4 regions of the Neobacillus sp. SRL179 genome follow, and region 1 is predicted to be linked to each of the others. Evidence: predicted binding sites of a transcription regulator. Region 1 holds the regulator's gene; each other region holds the start of a gene.
What was found. Region 1 encodes Rex, which represses fermentation and respiration genes when NADH is low (regulators of the CRP and FNR family bind a similar motif). Its sites were predicted from a motif close to TTGTGAAATATTTCACAA; they were not measured.
Positions count from the first base shown of each region.

Region 2: a site for Rex is predicted at 2,583-2,600, ahead of AC4E8C_RS21620 (L-lactate dehydrogenase). Genes of this name have one in related genera too.
Region 3: a site for Rex is predicted at 2,113-2,130, ahead of adhE (bifunctional acetaldehyde-CoA/alcohol dehydrogenase). Genes of this name have one in related genera too.
Region 4: a site for Rex is predicted at 2,546-2,563, ahead of AC4E8C_RS24325 (TIGR04190 family B12-binding domain/radical SAM domain protein). Genes of this name have one in related genera too.

Region 1 is NZ_OZ481792.1:280,562-285,285, forward strand. Features, by position in the region: gene AC4E8C_RS01545 (ABC-F family ATP-binding cassette domain-containing protein) at 1-729, opposite strand, end outside; gene moaC (cyclic pyranopterin monophosphate synthase MoaC) at 918-1,412, shown strand; gene AC4E8C_RS01555 (redox-sensing transcriptional repressor Rex) at 1,442-2,098, shown strand; gene AC4E8C_RS01560 (YhbD family protein) at 2,213-2,836, shown strand; gene AC4E8C_RS01565 (polymer-forming cytoskeletal protein) at 2,849-3,571, shown strand; gene AC4E8C_RS01570 (cytoplasmic protein) at 3,583-4,287, shown strand; gene AC4E8C_RS01575 (YdiK family protein) at 4,365-4,565, opposite strand; gene AC4E8C_RS01580 (CPBP family intramembrane glutamic endopeptidase) at 4,562-4,724, opposite strand, start outside.
Region 2 is NZ_OZ481792.1:4,399,179-4,403,902, forward strand. Features, by position in the region: gene AC4E8C_RS21610 (gluconate:H+ symporter) at 1-1,042, shown strand, start outside; gene AC4E8C_RS21615 (prohibitin family protein) at 1,542-2,342, opposite strand; gene AC4E8C_RS21620 (L-lactate dehydrogenase) at 2,678-3,625, shown strand; gene AC4E8C_RS21625 (MFS transporter) at 3,709-4,724, shown strand, end outside.
Region 3 is NZ_OZ481792.1:1,421,824-1,426,547, reverse strand. Features, by position in the region: gene adhE (bifunctional acetaldehyde-CoA/alcohol dehydrogenase) at 1-1,950, opposite strand, end outside; gene ppc (phosphoenolpyruvate carboxylase) at 2,215-4,724, opposite strand, start outside.
Region 4 is NZ_OZ481792.1:4,950,256-4,954,979, forward strand. Features, by position in the region: gene AC4E8C_RS24305 (DNA alkylation repair protein) at 1-231, opposite strand, end outside; gene AC4E8C_RS24310 (hypothetical protein) at 360-515, shown strand; gene AC4E8C_RS24315 (PRK06851 family protein) at 555-1,655, opposite strand; gene ybaK (Cys-tRNA(Pro) deacylase) at 1,863-2,339, opposite strand; gene AC4E8C_RS24325 (TIGR04190 family B12-binding domain/radical SAM domain protein) at 2,641-4,449, shown strand; gene AC4E8C_RS24330 (ABC transporter ATP-binding protein) at 4,485-4,724, opposite strand, start outside.

The sequences.
Region 1 (4,724 bases):
TGTAAACCGCCCAATTTGCTTGCGTGAGACCTCATATACCTGTGTGACGACTTTATCCAGAAAGTATCGGTCATGGGAAACGATCAAAATTGCCCCATCATACCCCTGCAAATATTGCTCAAGCCAGGAGAGGGTATCAATATCAAGATGGTTGGTAGGCTCATCCAGAATTAAAATATCAGGTCTTGTTAACAATAACTTTCCAAGAGCAAGCCTGGTTTTTTGACCGCCGCTCAAACTTGAAATCATTAAGGAACTTTCCTGAAAGTTTAAACCATGCAGGACAGAACGAATATCAGCTTCATACTGATAGCCGCCCTGTTCTTTAAATTTTACTTGCAGCTGATCATATTCTTTTAAAATTCGTTCGTATGTGGCTGAATCTTCAAAAATACTAGGATCGGCCATTCGTTCTTCGAGCTTGCGCAGCGAATTTTCCAGCTTGCGCAGCGGTTCAAAAACGGTCAGCATTTCATCCCAAATGGACAAATGGGATTCAAGGCCGGTATTTTGCGCTAAATAGCCAATGGTTACTTCCTTGGGCTTGATAATCTCGCCGCCATCATGTGACAGATGACCAGCAATAATTTTCAGTAATGTTGATTTTCCGGCACCATTGCGGCCGACAAGGGCAACACGGTCCCGTGTTTGTAATTCTAGCTTTATATTCGATAAAATAAGGTCAGCACCATAATATTTTTGTAGTTGATTCACTTGCAACAAAATCATTTTTATTCACCTCTATTACATATAAATAGTGTACATTATATCCCGAATGTCGGCAATAAAGCGCGACTTTTGAGTAGTTTGGATACTGGAAATTTGCGTTTTTTGTGAAAAAGTGTCTATTTCGTGCAAAGTTTCACACACAGAATGTGAATAATAGTGTATTATTTTGGGGTAGGAGGATTTTTTATATGGCAGAGTTTACTCATTTTAATAAAGAGGGCAGAGCAAAAATGGTCGATGTTAGCGACAAGCCGGAAACAGCACGGACAGCTCTAGCTCATTCCAGCATTACGGTTAGTAAAGAGATTTTTGAGAAAATAACCAATCATGAAATGAAAAAAGGCGATGTTTTAGCAGTGGCCCAGGTGGCTGGAATCATGGCTGCTAAAAAGACATGGGACATTATTCCGATGTGTCATCCCATCCCTTTAACGGGAGTAAATATTTCCTTTTCATGGGAACAAAGCGAAAACAACAACTATCAATTATATATTGCTGCGTCGGTTAAAACAAAAGGGAATACTGGGGTGGAAATGGAAGCGCTCACAGCAGCCTCGGCTTGTGCCTTAACTGTTTATGATATGTGTAAAGCGGTAGATAAAGGAATGGTCATAGGACCGACCTATTTAGTTGAAAAAACGGGCGGTAAAAATGGCGATTTTAAGAGAAATGAACGGATTTAACAAAGGGATTTGAAGGGGTGTGAGAAATTATGAGTAATGAAACGACGAAGATTCCACAGGCAACAGCAAAACGGCTGCCTCTCTATTATCGATTTTTAAAGAACTTGCATACTTCCGGAAAGCAAAGGGTTTCATCTGCAGAATTAAGCGAGGCCGTAAAGGTAGACTCAGCAACCATCCGTCGAGACTTTTCTTATTTCGGCGCCTTAGGTAAAAAAGGGTATGGATACAATGTCAATTACCTGTTAACATTCTTCCGTAAAACGTTGGACCAAGATGAACTGACAAAAGTTGCCTTAATTGGGGTAGGTAATCTAGGAACGGCTTTTTTAAATTATAATTTTTTGAAAAATAATAATACCAAAATAGAGTGTGCTTTTGATGTGGATCCAGAAAAAATGGGAACAAAAGTCCGTGAGGTACCGGTTTACCATATGGATGAGCTTGAAAGGGTATTAATGGAGGAGCAAATTTCCGTTGCTATTCTAACGGTGCCAGCCCCCGTTGCGCAGATGATTACCGACCGGCTTGTGAAGGCGGAGGTAAAAGGAATTTTAAATTTCACCCCGGCACGGTTAAATGTCCCGTCATCGATTCGGGTTCATCACATTGATTTAGCGGTTGAATTACAATCATTGATTTACTTTTTGAAACATTATCCAACTCAAGAAAAAGAAGAAGAATAAGCAAAAGGGCCTTTCACAAAATGTGGGGGCCCTTTTTTTGGAAAATTTTTATTAGCAGCTTTACATGCGTAACAGTGTTATGTTACACTGTTTTCATGAAAGGGGTTTTCATAAATGAGCGAGGAGTTAATATCGAAAAAAGATTTATTAGATCTTGCCGGGATATCTTACGGGCAATTGTATAGATGGAAGCGGAAGGATCTTATACCAGAAGAATGGTTTATTCGAAAATCCACCTTTACCGGCCAAGAAACATTTTTTCCAAAAGAGAAGATTTTAGAGAGAATTAACAAGATTCAAATGATGAAAGAAAATTTGTCCTTGGATGAGCTCGCTGATATGTTTTCACCTAATATAGGCGATTTGCAGCTGGAAAAAGATGAATTAATAAAACGTAACATTGTTTCGGATATGGTGATGAGCTTTTACTTAACCCACGATAAAGGCAGTCACAAATTTACTTTTACTAGAATGCTGGAAGTTTATGTGTTAGAGAAGCTTCTCCAATCAGGGGAGATCAATCTAGACGAAGGAAAAATGCTGCTTCAGGTATTAAAGGACCATGCTCAGCTAATTAAGCAAAAAAGCTGTGATTTGGTCGTAACGCGGAAGCTGGGTGTATCAACCTGTCTGCTGTTAATAAATGCGGAAGAGTTCCATTTTGATAAAGACACAAAGATGGTCGTGTCATTATCGCTGATGAGTTGTATGGAGGAAATAAAAGCGAAATTACTCTAAAGGAGAATAGCGATGGAAACGAAAAACAGGGGCGACCTGGTTATTAATGGATTAGGTTCATCAAATGGAGGGCAATTCAACCTTGTTACCTTAAATGGCAAGGGAACCATTAACACTGACTTGGAATGCAATGAGGTTGAGTGCAATGGTTCTGGCACGATGAAGGGAAATGTGACAGCCAATAACGCAAAGATTAATGGAACGGCCCGGTTTAATGGGAACGTGGAGGCTCACAAGTTTATCGTGGAAGGGACAGCAAAGATTGATCAAAATCTGTCAGTGAACCATTTAAAGGTTTCAGGTAAAGTCTCCGTAGGTGGAAAAGTAAAATGTGAGGAAATAAGTCAACGGGGCTTTTTTACGGTCGGAGAAGATTGTGAAGCGGAAACCTTTAAGGGAGAATATCGGTTTACAATTGGCGGTCTTCTCAATGCTGATCAAGTGGATATTAAAATTTATGGCGATTGTAAGGCAAAGGAAATCGGAGGGCAAACCATTATTGTTAGGCAGCAAAAAGGGTCATTTATAGGTTCGTTGTTTAAGCCATTTTTCAAAACACAATTGGAAACCGACTTAATCGAAGGTGACATCGTTGAATTGGAAAATACGATTGCAAAAGTTGTCCGAGGTCACCACGTCAAAATAGGACCTAATTGTGAAATTGGCCTAGTAGAATATACAGAAGATTTTTCACAGGATAAACAGGCCGTTATTCGGGAGAGTAGAAAGGTTTAGGAGGGGTCGAAATGAGTAAAAATCTAGTTATAAATGGTTCGGGAAGTTATCCTGGCGGCATATACGATAAAATAAGCATCCGAGGAGAAGGAACGATTGTCAATGATGTCGAATGTTCGACCTTCCATGTTTATGGGACGAGTGAAACCAATGAAAATGTCATGACTAGTTCGTTGAAGATCATGGGTGAGGCAGAGTTTAAAGGGGATGTAGCGTCTAAGGAAACCCTCGTCATGGGCTCGATGATGGTCCGGAAACAGGCCAAATTAGAAAAAATGAAGGTCTTTGGGCTGCTGGAAGTGGATGAAAGTTTGAGTGGGGATAAGGCAACGATTAAGGGAAGCATCGCAGTGAATGGAGATGTCGAATTTGAGACCTTCGATTCGAGCGGCGGCTTTGAAATCAAAGGGTTATTATCAGCAGATAAAATGAAAATTGCTTTGCGTTTTGGTGAAAGCACAGCTGCTGAAATTGGCGGTGGAACGATCACCGTTAAAAGAAAGAAAAATTCACTTCTTCCGTTCGGAAAAGAAGCTGGCACACTTGCGGCAAAGGTGATTGAAGGGGATGACATCTATCTAGAAAATACAAAGGCCGAAGTAGTGCGCGGGAAAACGGTCAAGATTGGCCCAGGCTGTCAAATTGGTTTGATTGAATTCACACAGGATTTAAAAGAAGACCCTTCCTCTACCATCAAGACTAAAAGAAAAATGTAAAGAGAGCTTGAGAGGGGTAAGAAACGTCAAAATAGTAGAAAAGGTGTCAGGCACCCTTGGGTGCCTGACACCTTTTCTTATTTCTTAAGTTTTTTACTATATCTAAAGTGAAAGATGATCATTTTTAGTCCTGAGCCAAAATCAAATGTGGCTAATAGGACGAGGAGATAGCTGAAGAAGCCCCAGCCATTTTTTTGTACATCATCGATCGCAAAATAAGTAAATAGACCTCCCAGCAGGAAGTATATTAAGCCAGAAAACAAGGGTGAACGTCTCATAAAAATCCTCCGATAAAATTTTGAACGGCTTCAGCTTCACGTCTTAGTCTTTCAATATCGTCTTTGTAAACAGATTGCACTAATACTACCATAGTATTCATGGAAACATGAGCAAAAATGGGCACAAGGATGTGCTTCGTTTTGACATAGAGAAAGGCG
Region 2 (4,724 bases), 940 kb from region 1:
TAAAAAGAGAGTCCAGCTCGCTGCCGTTTTAACCGCGGTGATTGTTGGTATTGCGCTATTTTTTGAAACCGGTGTCGTCGTCTTGATTCCATTAGTCTTTACGATTGCCGCTGAAGCCGGGGTACCGATTCTGTATATCGGAATGCCCGTCATTGCAGCGTTAATCACTATGCACGGCTTTGTTCCGCCGCATCCTGGACCAACAGCTGTTGCCGATGTCTATCATGCCAATATCGGAAAAACATTATTATACGGAATTTGTATTGCCATTCCTGCGGTCTTTATCAGCGGACCATTATATACAAAAACGTTTAAAAAAGAAGATTTAGAAGTAGATATTCCAAAAGGACTTTTTAACCCTAAGCATTTTAAAGAGGAAGAAATGCCTGGTTTCGGAATTAGCGTGTTTACTGCTCTTATTCCAGTTATTTTGATTGCCTTCCAAGCAGTCGTAGAAATCGCTATGCCGGAATCATCCCTTCTACCTGCTGCTAAATTTTTAGGAAATCCTGGTTTTGCCTTATTGCTTGCAGTCGTTGTCGCAATCTTTACCTTTGGTTTAAACCGCGGCAAAAAAATGCCAGAAGTCATGAACTCAATCACAGAATCAATCAGCAGTATTGCCATGATTCTCTTAATTATTGGAGCAGGCGGTGCGTTTAAACAAGTATTGATTGATAGTCATGTCGATAAATATGTGGCTGATCTAATGGCTGGTTCCAGTATGTCACCATTAATCCTAGCTTGGTTAATCGCTGCCATCTTACGGGTAGTGTTAGGCTCCGCAACTGTTGCCGGATTAACCGCAGCTGGTATCGCCGCACCACTCGTAGCGTCTGCACACGTAAGCCCAGAACTAATGGTGCTCGCAACTGGGGCAGGAAGTATGACCTTCTCCCACGTAAACGACGCCGGCTTCTGGATTTACAAAGAATACTTCAACCTATCCATCGGCAAAACCATCCGCACCTGGTCCGTCATGGTAACCATCGCATCCCTCGTTGGACTTGCTGGGGTGTTGATTATTAATATGTTTATTTGATAGTTGCCATGGGGACTGTTCTCATGGGTCCTTATTGGAAAAGGGAGGGTTCATTTGCTTGAGGAAGCAAATGAATCCTCCCTTTAATCTTTCTGCCCTATTGTTCCCTTTTCCCTTTTTAAGGAAGAATGGTCTCGGTTGGTAAATGCAACGTCTTTCCTTTTCCCTTTTGAATGAAAAGTTAGCTCGTTTGGTAAATGCATGGACTTTCCTTTTCCCTTTTGCTCGAAAAATTGGATCGTTTGGTAAATGCACTGCCCTTCCATTTACCTTTTGCTCGAAAACTCAGCTCGCTTGGTAAATGCACGGCCTTTCCTTTTCCCTTTTGCTCGAAAAATTGGATCGCTTGGTAAATGCACTACCCTTCCTTTTACCTTTTGAATGAAAAATTGGATCGTTTGGTAAATGCACGGCCTTTCCTTGCAAAGTGAGTGTGGGCCAGCCCCTCCTACTTAAAAGAGTAGTAAAGGTCTGGCCCACCATGCACCCTCATAATCTATTATTTAGTAATCCCATTCACATCAATAAAGGGCGTCGCTCCGCCAGTAACACTTGGCAGGCGGCCATCCCATTTTTCCAACGCCTTTTCTTGCACTTCAATTTGCTTTAATTGAATTAACTCCGGGGTAACCTCTTGTTTTTTCAGCCTTAATGCCTCTGCTTCAGCACCCGCCTGGGCGACCTTCTGCTCTGCTTCAATTTTAATCCGCTCTAAATCCCGCTGTGCTCGTAAGGCATTTTGTTCAGCCGTTTGTTTCGATTCGATCGCTTTATTGAATTCGTCGCTAAAAGCAAACTCTTTAATATTGATGTCTTCTAGAATCATATAATACTTGGTTAATTTACCCGCCAGCATTTCCTTCACTTTTGTCGACACTTCCGGACGTTTCGAAATTAATTCTTCCGCTGTGTACTGGGCAGTCACCGCTTTGAGTGATTCAGCAATCGCGGGATCCACGATCCTCGAACGATAATTCAAGCCGATTTCTTGATAGAGGGTATTGACCGCCCCTGGATCAACCGAATAGTTGACCGCCACAGTGGCCGTAACCATTTGCAGGTCCTTTGAGGCTGCTGTTTGGGAGCTTTCTTCCTTTTGAACCCGTACTTCAATCTGCTGAACGGATTGGATAAAGGGAATCTTGAAATGAAACCCTTCTGATAAAATAACGGGTTTAACCGCACCTAGTTGCAATAGAACTCCTCGATTCCCCGAGGCTACGGTTGTAGCTGACAGAAAAATCAAGACAATAATAACAACTGCAATAACGCCGCCGATGATGGATTTCCTATATGGCATTTCATTTCCCCCTTTGCACTAAAGAGTGACGTCACACTAAAGTATGAATAAAACGCCAACTTTATTCATAAACTAGCCATTTCGGAAATAGAAAGAGGATGAAATTACGCCACAACCTAATAGATAGAGAGGCTGAACACACGACTCAGGGGATCTTATATCCTTAGTGATGAGCACAAAACACATCGGCTAAAAAATGTAAAGGCTTCCATTTAACAATTCAAATTATTGTCACATCCATTGTGAAAAACTTCACAAAGTAAGTGTTATACTAACACCGTCAAGTTAGTAAATTAAACAGTTATTCCACTTCATTTATAAAGGAGATTATCATCATGGAAAATAGAAATAAAAAGGTAAATCGGGTTGTCTTAGTGGGAACAGGTGCTGTTGGCTGCAGTTATGCTTATTCGATGATTAATCAAGGCGTGGCGGAAGAGTTAGTTCTCATTGATGTGAATGAAGCCAAATCCGAAGGCGAAGCAATGGACCTGAATCACGGAATTCCATTTGCACCCTCACCTATCAAGGTATGGAGTGGTTCTTATGAAGATTGTGCAAGTGCGGACTTAGTCGTCATTACAGCAGGATTAGCTCAAAAGCCTGGTGAAACCCGTCTACAATTAGTCGAAAAGAACACGAAAATTTTTAAAGAAATCGTAAAAAACATTATGACGAGTGGATTTGACGGCATTTTCTTAGTCGCAACCAATCCTGTTGATATTTTAACCTATGTAACTTGGAAAGAGTCCGGCCTGCCAAAGGAACGTGTCATTGGTTCCGGTACCGTATTAGACTCAGCACGTCTCCGTTTTGCCCTTGGCCAGCATTTCAACATGGACACACGCAATGTTCATGCCTATATCATTGGTGAACACGGAGATACAGAACTTCCCGTTTGGAGCCGTGCTTCCGTAGGTGTGGAAAGACTTGAGGAACTCCCAGCTGAAAAACTGAACAAAGAATGCTTAGAGAACATTTTCGTAAATGTCCGTGATGCCGCCTACCATATTATTGAACGAAAAGGCGCAACGTACTACGGAATCGGCATGTCGCTCGTTCGCATTACCAAGGCCATTTTAAATAATGAAAACTGTATTTTAACTGTATCTTCCTACCTGGATGGACAATATGGACAACAAGATGTGTTTATCGGCGTTCCTGCTGTCATTAACCGGGGCGGAATCCGTGAAGTCATTGAAATTGATCTGAATGAAACCGAGAAGCAACTATTTAACCACTCAGTCACTGTGTTAAAAAATACAATGATGCCTGTAATCTAAGCTTTCCACAGGGACGATCTTAGTGTCAAAGGAACCATAAGAACCGTCCCTATGGTACCCCTACTGAAAGAAGATGAAAAACGATGAATCATACAAAAAAAGGTTATTTTATGATGGCCGTTTTATGGCTGGCTTATGTAACCTTTGCCATGAACTGGGTGGCCGGTTCTTCCTTGACACCACAAATAACCCAAACCTTTTTTGGCGGCCCGGTGGATCCGATTATTTCTCAAGTAGTGAATTACTCGATTACGACCGCTCGTGTATTTGCCAACATTTTAGCCGCGATTGTTCTGATGAAATTAGGGCCAAAAAAAGCAGCCGGCACCGCCATCGGTCTGTTGATGATGGGACTAGTCGCCATTTATCTTCCTAATTATTGGGCCTATACCGTCGCTCGAATGGTCATGGCCGTGGGGGGTTCGATGGTCATTGTCTACATGAACCCAATCGTGGCACACTATGTCAAAAATTCACAAGTTAAACTGCGCATTAATGCGGCTAATACGGTGGCCTATAATGTCGGTGCCTTTATTGTAGCCGTTTTATTTACCGTTTTTGCTAAGCAGATGGTCGTGAACTGGCGGCTAACCTTAACGTTTTTTGCCTCTTTAACGATTTTATTTTTCATCGGCTGGCTTTGGAAAGCAGAGACCTTTGAAACAAAAGAAACGGGTGGAGAATCTGAAAAATATGGCTATAAAGATGCGCTCAAGGACGGATTTCTCTGGCGCTATGGCCTGGCGTTCGCTTCCTTTTTAACACTGTATGTATTATCGCTCGTAAGCTTTAAGGCCATTTTTGATCAATATACCTTGTTAAATGGATCGGTAACGAACCTATTAATTTCGGGGTTTGGCATTCTTGGTACATTTGCAGGGATTCGAATTGGAAATAAAGGAGTGGCTCGCAAGCCGATTCTTCTGTTCTCTGGTATTGTCATGGTAGGAACATTTGCCCTTGCGATCGTTTTTGCTAATAAGGTTCCGCTGCTATCCTATACCCTTATTTCCATATCGGGATTTGCGATGTATATCCAATATCCAATCTTTTTGAATCTCCCCCATGAATTAAAAGGGATGACTCCACAAAGATTGAC
Region 3 (4,724 bases), 1.1 Mb from region 1:
CTTGGGAACCGTTATAACAAACTGCGGATCGACAATGGCCACATCTGGTGTCAATTGGAAATCCACAAGAGGGTATTTAATATTTGCCTTTTTATCAGTAATTACAGAAACAGACGTTACCTCTGAACCCGTACCCGATGTTGTTGGGATGGCAATAAATTTAGCTTTTGCCCTTAAATTCGGAAACCTAACTACACGCTTTGTCGGATCAAAGAATTTTTGTGTTAATTCATGAAAATCAGTTTCAGGGTGTTCATAGAATAACCACATCGCTTTTGCTGCATCCATCACTGACCCTCCGCCAAGGGCAATGATACAATCAGGCGAAAACCTTTTCATTCTCTCTGCACCACTCATAACAGATTCCATACTTGGTTCCGGTTTAACATTTGAGAAAGTTTCAAATTGAATATTAGTTGGATTTTTTTTAAGGTAATAGAGTACTTTGTCAACATAGCCGTTTTTAAGCGGACTACCGCTTGTCACTATAAAGGCTCTAGAGATTCCAGGTATCGCAGCAAGCATTTGGATAGAATTTTTCTCAAAAAATATTTGTGAAGGCACTTTAAACCATTGGGTAAAAGTTCTTCTTTTAGCCACTTTTTTGATATTCATCAGATTTTGTGCTCCCACATTCTGTGACACAGAATTCCCTCCATATGTTCCACATCCAATTGTTAAGGATGGTAAGGATGTATTGTAAATATCCCCAATCGCTCCATGGGTCGAAGGCGTATTCACCATAATTCGCCCAGCCTTCATTCTTAATGCAAAAATATCAACTAGATTCTGCTCAGAGGTATGGATCGCTGCGGAATGTCCTAAACCGCCATATTCCAATGTTTCTTCGGCAATAAGTAAACCAGCAGCGAAACTATCTACTTTATAACATGCTAAAATAGGGCTTAATTTTTCACAAGAAAGCGGATATTTTGGACCTACTCCTTCCAGTTCTGCAATCAGAATTTTGGTGTTCAATGGCACATTTATTCCAGCCATTTTTGCAATCATATAGGCCGGTAATCCAACAATTAAATGATTAATAGAGCCCGTTTTTTCAAAGATAACAACCTTTTCAACCATTTTTTGCTCTTCTTCATTGAGGAAATAACAATTATTTTCAATCATTTCATGTTTTACTTCTTCATAAATGTCTTGATCGATAATGATAGCTTGCTCTGAAGCACAAATCATCCCATTATCAAATGTTTTCGATAGAATGATATCGTTGACTGCTCGTTTAATATTGGCCGTTTTTTCAATATAACATGGTACATTACCAGCTCCTACTCCAAGAGCAGGTTTACCAGAGCTATAAGCTGCTTTTACTAGATTTGGACCGCCTGTGGCTAATATAAGAGAAATTTTTGGATGTTTCATTAAAATTTGAAACGCTTCATGGGAGGGTGTTTCAATCCATTGAATACAATCTTCAGGTGCTCCTGCCCTTATGGCAGCCGCCTTAAGAATTTTTGCCGTTTCAGTACAGCATTGCTGACCAAACTGTGGAAAGGCAAAAATAATTGGATTTCTTGTTTTTAATGAAATCAGCGATTTAAAAATAACGGTAGAAGTTGGATTCGTAATCGGAATAACCCCTGCAATAACACCGACTGGCTCGGCTATTTCTACCATTCCTTCATTCTCATTTTCGCTTATAACGCCAACCGTTTTCATTTCTCTAATATTGTTATAAATAAATTCCGTTGCAAACATATTTTTAAAGACCTTATCCTCATAAACCCCTCTTCGAGTTTCAGTTACGGCAAGTTTAGCCAAATTTTTATGATTTTCAAGGCCAGCAACAGCCATTTGTTTAACAATTTCGTCGACCATTTTCTGGTCATAGCAACCAAAATCACCTAGTGCTCTAATCGCGTTATTTGCTAATGTATCAATTTGTGCTGCTACAATCTGATTGTCCTGAATCAATTTTTCTTTTACAGCCATAGTAATCTCCCTCCAGTTTATAGATCGTTCAAATAAATACTTAAGCAAACATGGACTGTTTGTTAAAACCTCACTCCTTTATTTTTCTATTGGCTAAAATATATCACGTGTACTAATCGATCATTGTCGAATCCTGCGTAAAAATGAATGAATAACCATTCATTTTTAAAAAGTTCACATAATGTTCGAAAATGTTACTAACACTTGTTTCCTATAAAAAAAAGCCCTAACTCTTATGGAAAGAGTTAGGGCTTTTTTAATCCATCAACCAGTATTCCGTAATCCAGCAGAAATTCCACTTATGGTAATTAGGACTTCTGTTAATAGTTCTTCATTAGGCTCTTCCTGATTGCGTAACTCTTTGATGAGTTCCACTTGTAGAAAGTTTAATGGGTCCACATATGGATTCCGTCGGTAAACAGATTCTTTTATGTTAGGAGTATGATCGAGTAATTCTTTATCACCCGTTATTCTGAGCAATATAGCTTTTGTCTTTTCATATTCCTCCAAAAGATTGCTAAATATTCTGTTTGCAATGGTTTGATCATGTACAAGTAATAAATATTCTTTTGCAGTTGTAATATCTGCTTTCATCAATGCCATGTTCAGGTTATCAATCGTGGATTGGAAAAATGGCCATTTTAGATACATTTGCTGTAAAAGCTGAAGATTTTCTTCACTTTTTGAAGCAAAACTTTCCAGACCTGAACCTGCAGCATACCAAGCAGGGAGAAGCTGACGGCTTTGCGTCCAGGCAAATACCCATGGGATCGCCCGCAAGTCCTCAAATCTGCCCCTATTTTTACGGCTCATTGGCCTTGAACCAATGTTCAAGTCACCAATTTCTTTTAGAGGCGTAGCTTCGTTAAAATAGGTAAGGAAATCTGGGTCTTCAAATACGAGTGATTGATACTTTGCTAAAGCAAAACTAGATATTTCCTCAATGGCTTTTTCCCAATTTGGTTGACGCAATGGACCTTGTTCCTCTTCTTGCGTGACATGTGTTGCGGTTAATAGCAAGGTGGACGTTGCCTGTTCCAAACTTCGATAGGCGATATCCTCTAGCAAGTACCGAGAAGATAATACCTCACCTTGTTCGGTAATTTTGACACCATCACCAATTGTTTCAGCTGGCTGAGAAAGTATACTCTTATTCAAAGGACCGCCGCCACGTCCTAACGACCCGCCACGTCCATGGAAAAACTTAAGACCAATATGATATCTTTTCGCCATTTCATGTATTTCAATTTGTGCTTTATACAGTTTCCAGTTGGCAGTTAATGTTCCTCCGTCTTTACTTCCATCTGAATATCCAAGCATTATTTCCTGTTGGTTTCCTAGAATCTGTAAGTGATTTCGGTACACTGGCATTTGGAATAATTTTTCCATAATAGCTGGTCCTGCTGTTAAATCATCGATTGTCTCCAAAAGTGGTGCAACATGTAAATGACTTTCCAAAGTGCCATCCGCATGAAGTCGATAAAGGCCAGCTTCTTTGGCTAATACAAGAACCTCCAACAAATCACTTGATGATTTCGTCATGCTGACTAGGTATACAGAGATTGCCCGCTTGCCAAATTCACCATGAGCATCTTTTATCATTTTAAAAACTTTAATAATTTCCTGTGTTTCGGGAGAATAATCCTCATTTAACAATAAAAGTGGACGTGGATCCGTCAGGATATTTTGTAATACCCGTATTTTTTCATCTTCTGTCAGGGTAGCATAATTTTCAGATATACTGACTTTACGCAATATTTCCGTTATGGCTGCCTCATGCTCACCACTATGATTTCTGATATCAAGTGTGGCTAGATGAAAGCCAAACAATTGTACCTGACGGATAAGCTTTTGAATGATTTTTAATTCATGGGCTGCCGGATGGTGTTGTTTTAAGCTATTGTTGATCACGAATAAGTCAGCTAATAACTCATCCGCTGATTTGTAACCAACCTCTGACTTGCCAACCTGTCTTACTCGTTCAATAATCACCGCAAAGACACGGCGATATACTTCTGTTTTATTCGGCCACTTTTTATCTTCAGGTAAAAATTTATTCTCATTTTCTTTTAGAAATGTAAAAATTTCTTCACTAACTTCGACTCTAGTCGTGGAGTGACTATATCGCTTCATTAAGTCAACTAATACTGCTTTATATTTTTTTAATACAAGTCTACGCTGTCTTTGTAAGGTCTCCCATGTAACATCATGGGTTACATTTGGGTTTCCATCACGGTCACCGCCAATCCATGAACCAAACCGAAGAAAATTAGGAACTTTCCAGGTGGACGCAGGATAAAATTTTTCCAAACACTCAAGCACCTCTTGATGAATTTCTGGAAGCACTTCAAACAGAGTTTGATCAAAATAATATAGTCCGTTGCGCACCTCATCTAAAACCGTGGGCTTATGATCCCGCAGCTCATCCGTTTGCCATAGAATGGCCACTTCATTGAACAGGCTCTCCTCCAGCTTTTTATGCTCCCTAGTTGTTAGTAAAGGATGATCAAGATTTTTTAAGATCGCAGCAATCCTCTGCTGAATTTCAAGAATAGAACGTTTTGTTGCTTCAGTAGGATGGGCAGTGATAACAAGTTCCAGCGATAATGTATGTAATACATTTTGAATCGTCTCTTCATCAATATCATGCTTTTTTAGTTTAAGAATCGCACTCTCAATGGAGTTAGGCTGAACAATCATATCGTCTTGTAGTTGATATTGTCTACGCCTGCGAATTCGGTGATTTTGCTCCGCGGCATTGATTAAATGAAAGT
Region 4 (4,724 bases), 390 kb from region 1:
TTGATATTCTCTTTCATTTTCCCCCCAAAGGGTAACTACCAATTCTTGATTAAATGGCTCTTTTAGAATTCCCGTTTCCTTAAAAAACTGCTTTTCCAGTTCCTTTCTTACTGGGGATTTAATCCCTAAAAACGGAAAGTGATCCTTCATGTATTTTTGCATCGGCTTCGCATTGGCCGGGTTGGCGTTTTCTTCAAATCGTTTGGTTAAAAAAGTGATATCTAACGGCATAGGATTCATCCTTTCCCTAACATTCCCTTTATAGGTATTCTACTATCTTCCAATTTATCCTTTATCTTAGCGGCATAAACTACTCAACTGACGCCACACTAACATTAGCAGAAAAGGAGGGATTCAAGATGACAAAGAAAAACAATAAAGGCAGCCGCAATCAAAACTCTCCGCAAGCAGGACACGCCGAAGCCGAATTCGCTGCCGAGTTTGTCAGCGGTGATAACAGTAAAGGCAATAAGCGGAATAAGAGCCAGCAGAGTAAGACACATCCACATCAATAAAGAATGCCGGGACGTTTTCCCGGCATTTTCCATTCACTTCTATGCTTTGCTAGTCGCCAGCTCATTAATTTCCGACACTATTTTTGCTTGAATTTTTTCCACAACAGAAAAATCCATTGCCGCCACATAAATTTCTTCCAACTCATCATGGAGCGCCTTGGCTTTAGCCAGATAGCTGGTTGCTTCGTTCATTTTATTTCTATATTGCACGGCTATTTTACTAATGATGTCTGCAAATAGGTCGTCTGTCCCCGGCTCAATTAAAATCTCATACATATCAATGATTTCATCGCCATCCCTGCTTGGAAAATATTCATGTGGAGCGGTACTATCAAATATAGCAATTCCTAATTCTCTGAAAATCACCATATCAAGGCTATACGGATCAAAACCGCAATGATAAATTTCGACATCGATGCCGCGTTCCTCACCAGCCGCCGCCAGTTTTTTCAACATGGTGGATTTACCGGACCCTGGCCGGCCTTTAATAAAATAACGTTTCGAAATTTCCTCTGTTAAGTTAGGAACGTAATCCACAGCCCCCTTAGGCGTGGCTGCCCCTAAGAAGCGATGACGCACATCGGGCGTTTTATTTAACCTCATTTTTCCAAAAAAGGTCTCAATTAGTTTATTGGTTAACTGGTCCGCCTTTTTAAAATTCATACTATTAATATAAATTTTTTCCCAATCATCATGGATTTCCAATGCTTCCTTAAAGGTGGCATAGGCTTTTTGAAAAGAAGCATGAATGTCATTCGTGAGCTTCTGAATGATCTTTTTCTGGCTGCTTAGGGCACGGGCATTCCAGGCTTCGCCTAGGTTAATATACTCTTCGACAGCCCCCGGTGCCTTTGGCTCAATGACATGCGGCGCCGTACCGTCGACAATTCCTACCTTTAACGAAGGAATTAACACCCCATCAATCGAATCATTATCCGAGGAACAGTGGAGGAACTCAATATTAAAGCCCTTTCCGACCCATTCATGGCCAATTTTCTTCATTAATGATGATTTACCTGTCCCCGGGCCGCCTTTTAAAATATAGATGCGATCTAGCCCTTGGAGATTTGAATCATAAAGATTATGAAAGCCTCGCGCTGTATTCCCGCCGGCAAAATAATTTCTGATTTTCCCTGCCACTCATCAACACTCCCTTTTAGTGAATCAACTTAGCCTTCACAACCTTTAAGGGGTTGATGGAGGCAAGTTTCTAACAAAAGCAAAAGTCTTTTGAAATAACCGAAACACCGCTGCAGGGGTGTTTTCGTTTTCACATTATCTTATGCCTATGCCCAGTGTAGGTGAGTGCCTATTAAAATTTTTTCTTCCATAAAGTTCGTCCTATTTTTATTTAATGACTGGGACGGTTTCCGCTTTGGTCAGTTCTTGTAACTTAGCTGGTGCCAATACAATTTGCACACCGATTTTCCCGCCGCTGACCACGATAGACCTGAGGGACTGACAGCTGTCATCAATAAAAGTTTTATATTCCTTTTTCATGCCAATGGGCGAACAGCCCCCGCGAATATACCCCGTCCACTTTTGAAGGTCCTTTACCGGAAGCATGTCCAGGTTCTTTTCTCCAGCAGCTTTGGCAGCCTTTTTCAAATCCAATTCTTCCGCGACAGGGATGACAAACACATAAATGTTTTTACTTTGTGCTTGGGTTACTAGGGTCTTATAAACCTCCTTTGATTCTCTACTAATTTTCTCCGCAACCGAGATTCCATCAATTTTTCCATCTTTATTTTCATATGTAAGCATTTCATAATCGATCTTTTTTGCATCGAGTATGCGCATCGCATTCGTTTTTATCTGTGCCATTTATTCAAATCCCTCCACATTAAAAGCGTTCCACTTATGAAAATTATCATAACAGATTATCCGAAAATTACACAAAATCAACCAAATTCTGTCACTCGTTTGTCACTCTATGAATCCCTGTTTATAGTAAACTTAAATTAGAAAACTACTTGATATCAATAGAAATCAGGATGGGAATCACACTGTTTTTACCTAATTAAACTAACATGTGAAATATATCACAAATTTATTTTCATACTACATGTTCACATATTAATCCAAAATCACTCTTTTATACCAAATTAACTGAGGTGAAAGATCAATGAAATATGATTTAGTTTTATTACATGCACCAAGTGTTTATGACTTCAGAAAAAATGCCTTACTTGCTGGACCCATCAGTGATGTCGTTCCATCCTCACCCGTATTTGAAATGTATCCGATCGGTTTAACCAGCATTGCTGATTATTTAGAAAGATACGGACTGCGGGTCAAGATTATCAACATTGCCAACCGTATGCTCATGAGTGAAAAATTTGATGTTGAAAAAAAACTAAGGAAAATTAAAACAAAAGCCTTCGGGATTGACCTCCATTGGCTCCCGCATGCACACGGCAGTATTGAGCTTGCTAAAATTGTGAAGAGACTTCATCCGGATACACCGATCATGTTTGGCGGTTTATCGGCTACTTATTATCATAAAGAATTGATTGAATATCCATTTATTGATTTCGTTATGCGTGGTGATTCAACAGAAAAACTAACGCTATTGTTGATGAATAAGATCGAAGCAGGCAACACCCATTATGCCGACATTCCGAACTTAACGTGGAAGAAAGGCAGTGAGGTCGGCTACAATCCCCTTACCTACGTGCCAAAGGATTTGGATGATGTCGACGTGCCAGGCTACCGTTACACGATTCGCTCTGTGTTTAAGTATCGCAACTTCCTTGACCCGCTTCCATACAATGGCTGGCTCCAATATCCAAACACGGCGCTTTTAACCGCACGAGGCTGTACGCAAAACTGCTTAATCTGCGGCGGCTCCCGTGATGCCTATGATCAAAACTGCAATCGGAATTCGCTGGCACTGCGGTCACCGCAGAAGCTTGTCGAGGACATCCAGTTTATTTCACGATTTAGCCGGGCACCCATCTTTATCCTGCATGACCTTCGTCAAGGCGGCCGTGACTATTATCATGAGTTTTTCACCAGATTGAAAAAACTCAACTTAAAAAATGAGATTGTCTTTGAATTATTCCAATATGCAGATGAAGAGTATTTTAAATTAATCAATGACTGCGTTCCAAAATATAGTATTGAAATTACTCTAGAAACGCACGATGAAAAAATCAGACGCTATAACGGAAAGTTCAGCTGTACCAACCAAAAGGTAATTGATACGCTAAATTTTGCCTTAAAACATGGCTGTAAAAAAATTGACCTGTTCTTTATGGTGGGCATTCCAGGTCAAACGTATCAAAGTGCTGTGGAAAACATCGACTTTTGCGAAACGATTCATCTTTCTTGTCAAAAGGACCCAAGGATCTTTTACTTTGTTGCACCATTGGCACCATTCCTTGACCCTGCGAGTCCCGCCTTTGAACACCCGGAAATACATGGATATAAGAAGTATTGCCTGACACTTGAGGACCACCGCAAGGCGATTACGCAGCCATCCTGGAAGCATATGCTCAGCTATGAAACTAGGGATATGACACGGGATGACATTGTGAATTCGACCTACGAAGCGGCCGAAAGACTAAATGATTTTAAATTAAAATATGATCTGATTGACCAAGAGGGATACCAGGATATTAAAGAAAAAATTGAAAAATCAAGAGCCTATATTGAAAAAATCGATTATGTCCTTGCCCTGCCAGAGGATGAACAAGTGATCGAACTAGCCAACATTCAAAAGGAAATTGAAGAGTTAAATAAGTACAGCATCTGTGGGAAGAATGAATTAAAGTGGGAAGTACAGAAGAATTATGCCAACTTCTTTTCACTAGCGCTTGTCGGGATTGAGCAGCTGTATGAGGATTATGCAAATAAAGTTAGACATTTATTAAGTCCAAAACGTCGTGAACAGTACAAGCTTGAACCTGAACAGAGAAAAATGAAAATGTAATAGGAAAAGGTGTTGGGCATTTGCCCCAACACCTTTTAATGTCCGCCCAGATAAGCAGCTCTAATTTGATCGCTATTACTAAGTTCCTCAGCCGACCCGGCTGCAACAATTTTTCCTGTTTCAATGACATAGGCACGGTCAGCGATGGACAACGCCATATTCGCATTCTGTTCTACTAGTAGAATCGTGGTACCTGTTTTATTAATTTCCTCAATGATCCGGAAGATCGTTTTTACCAACAGCGGTGCAAGACCCATTGAAGGCTCATCTAATAA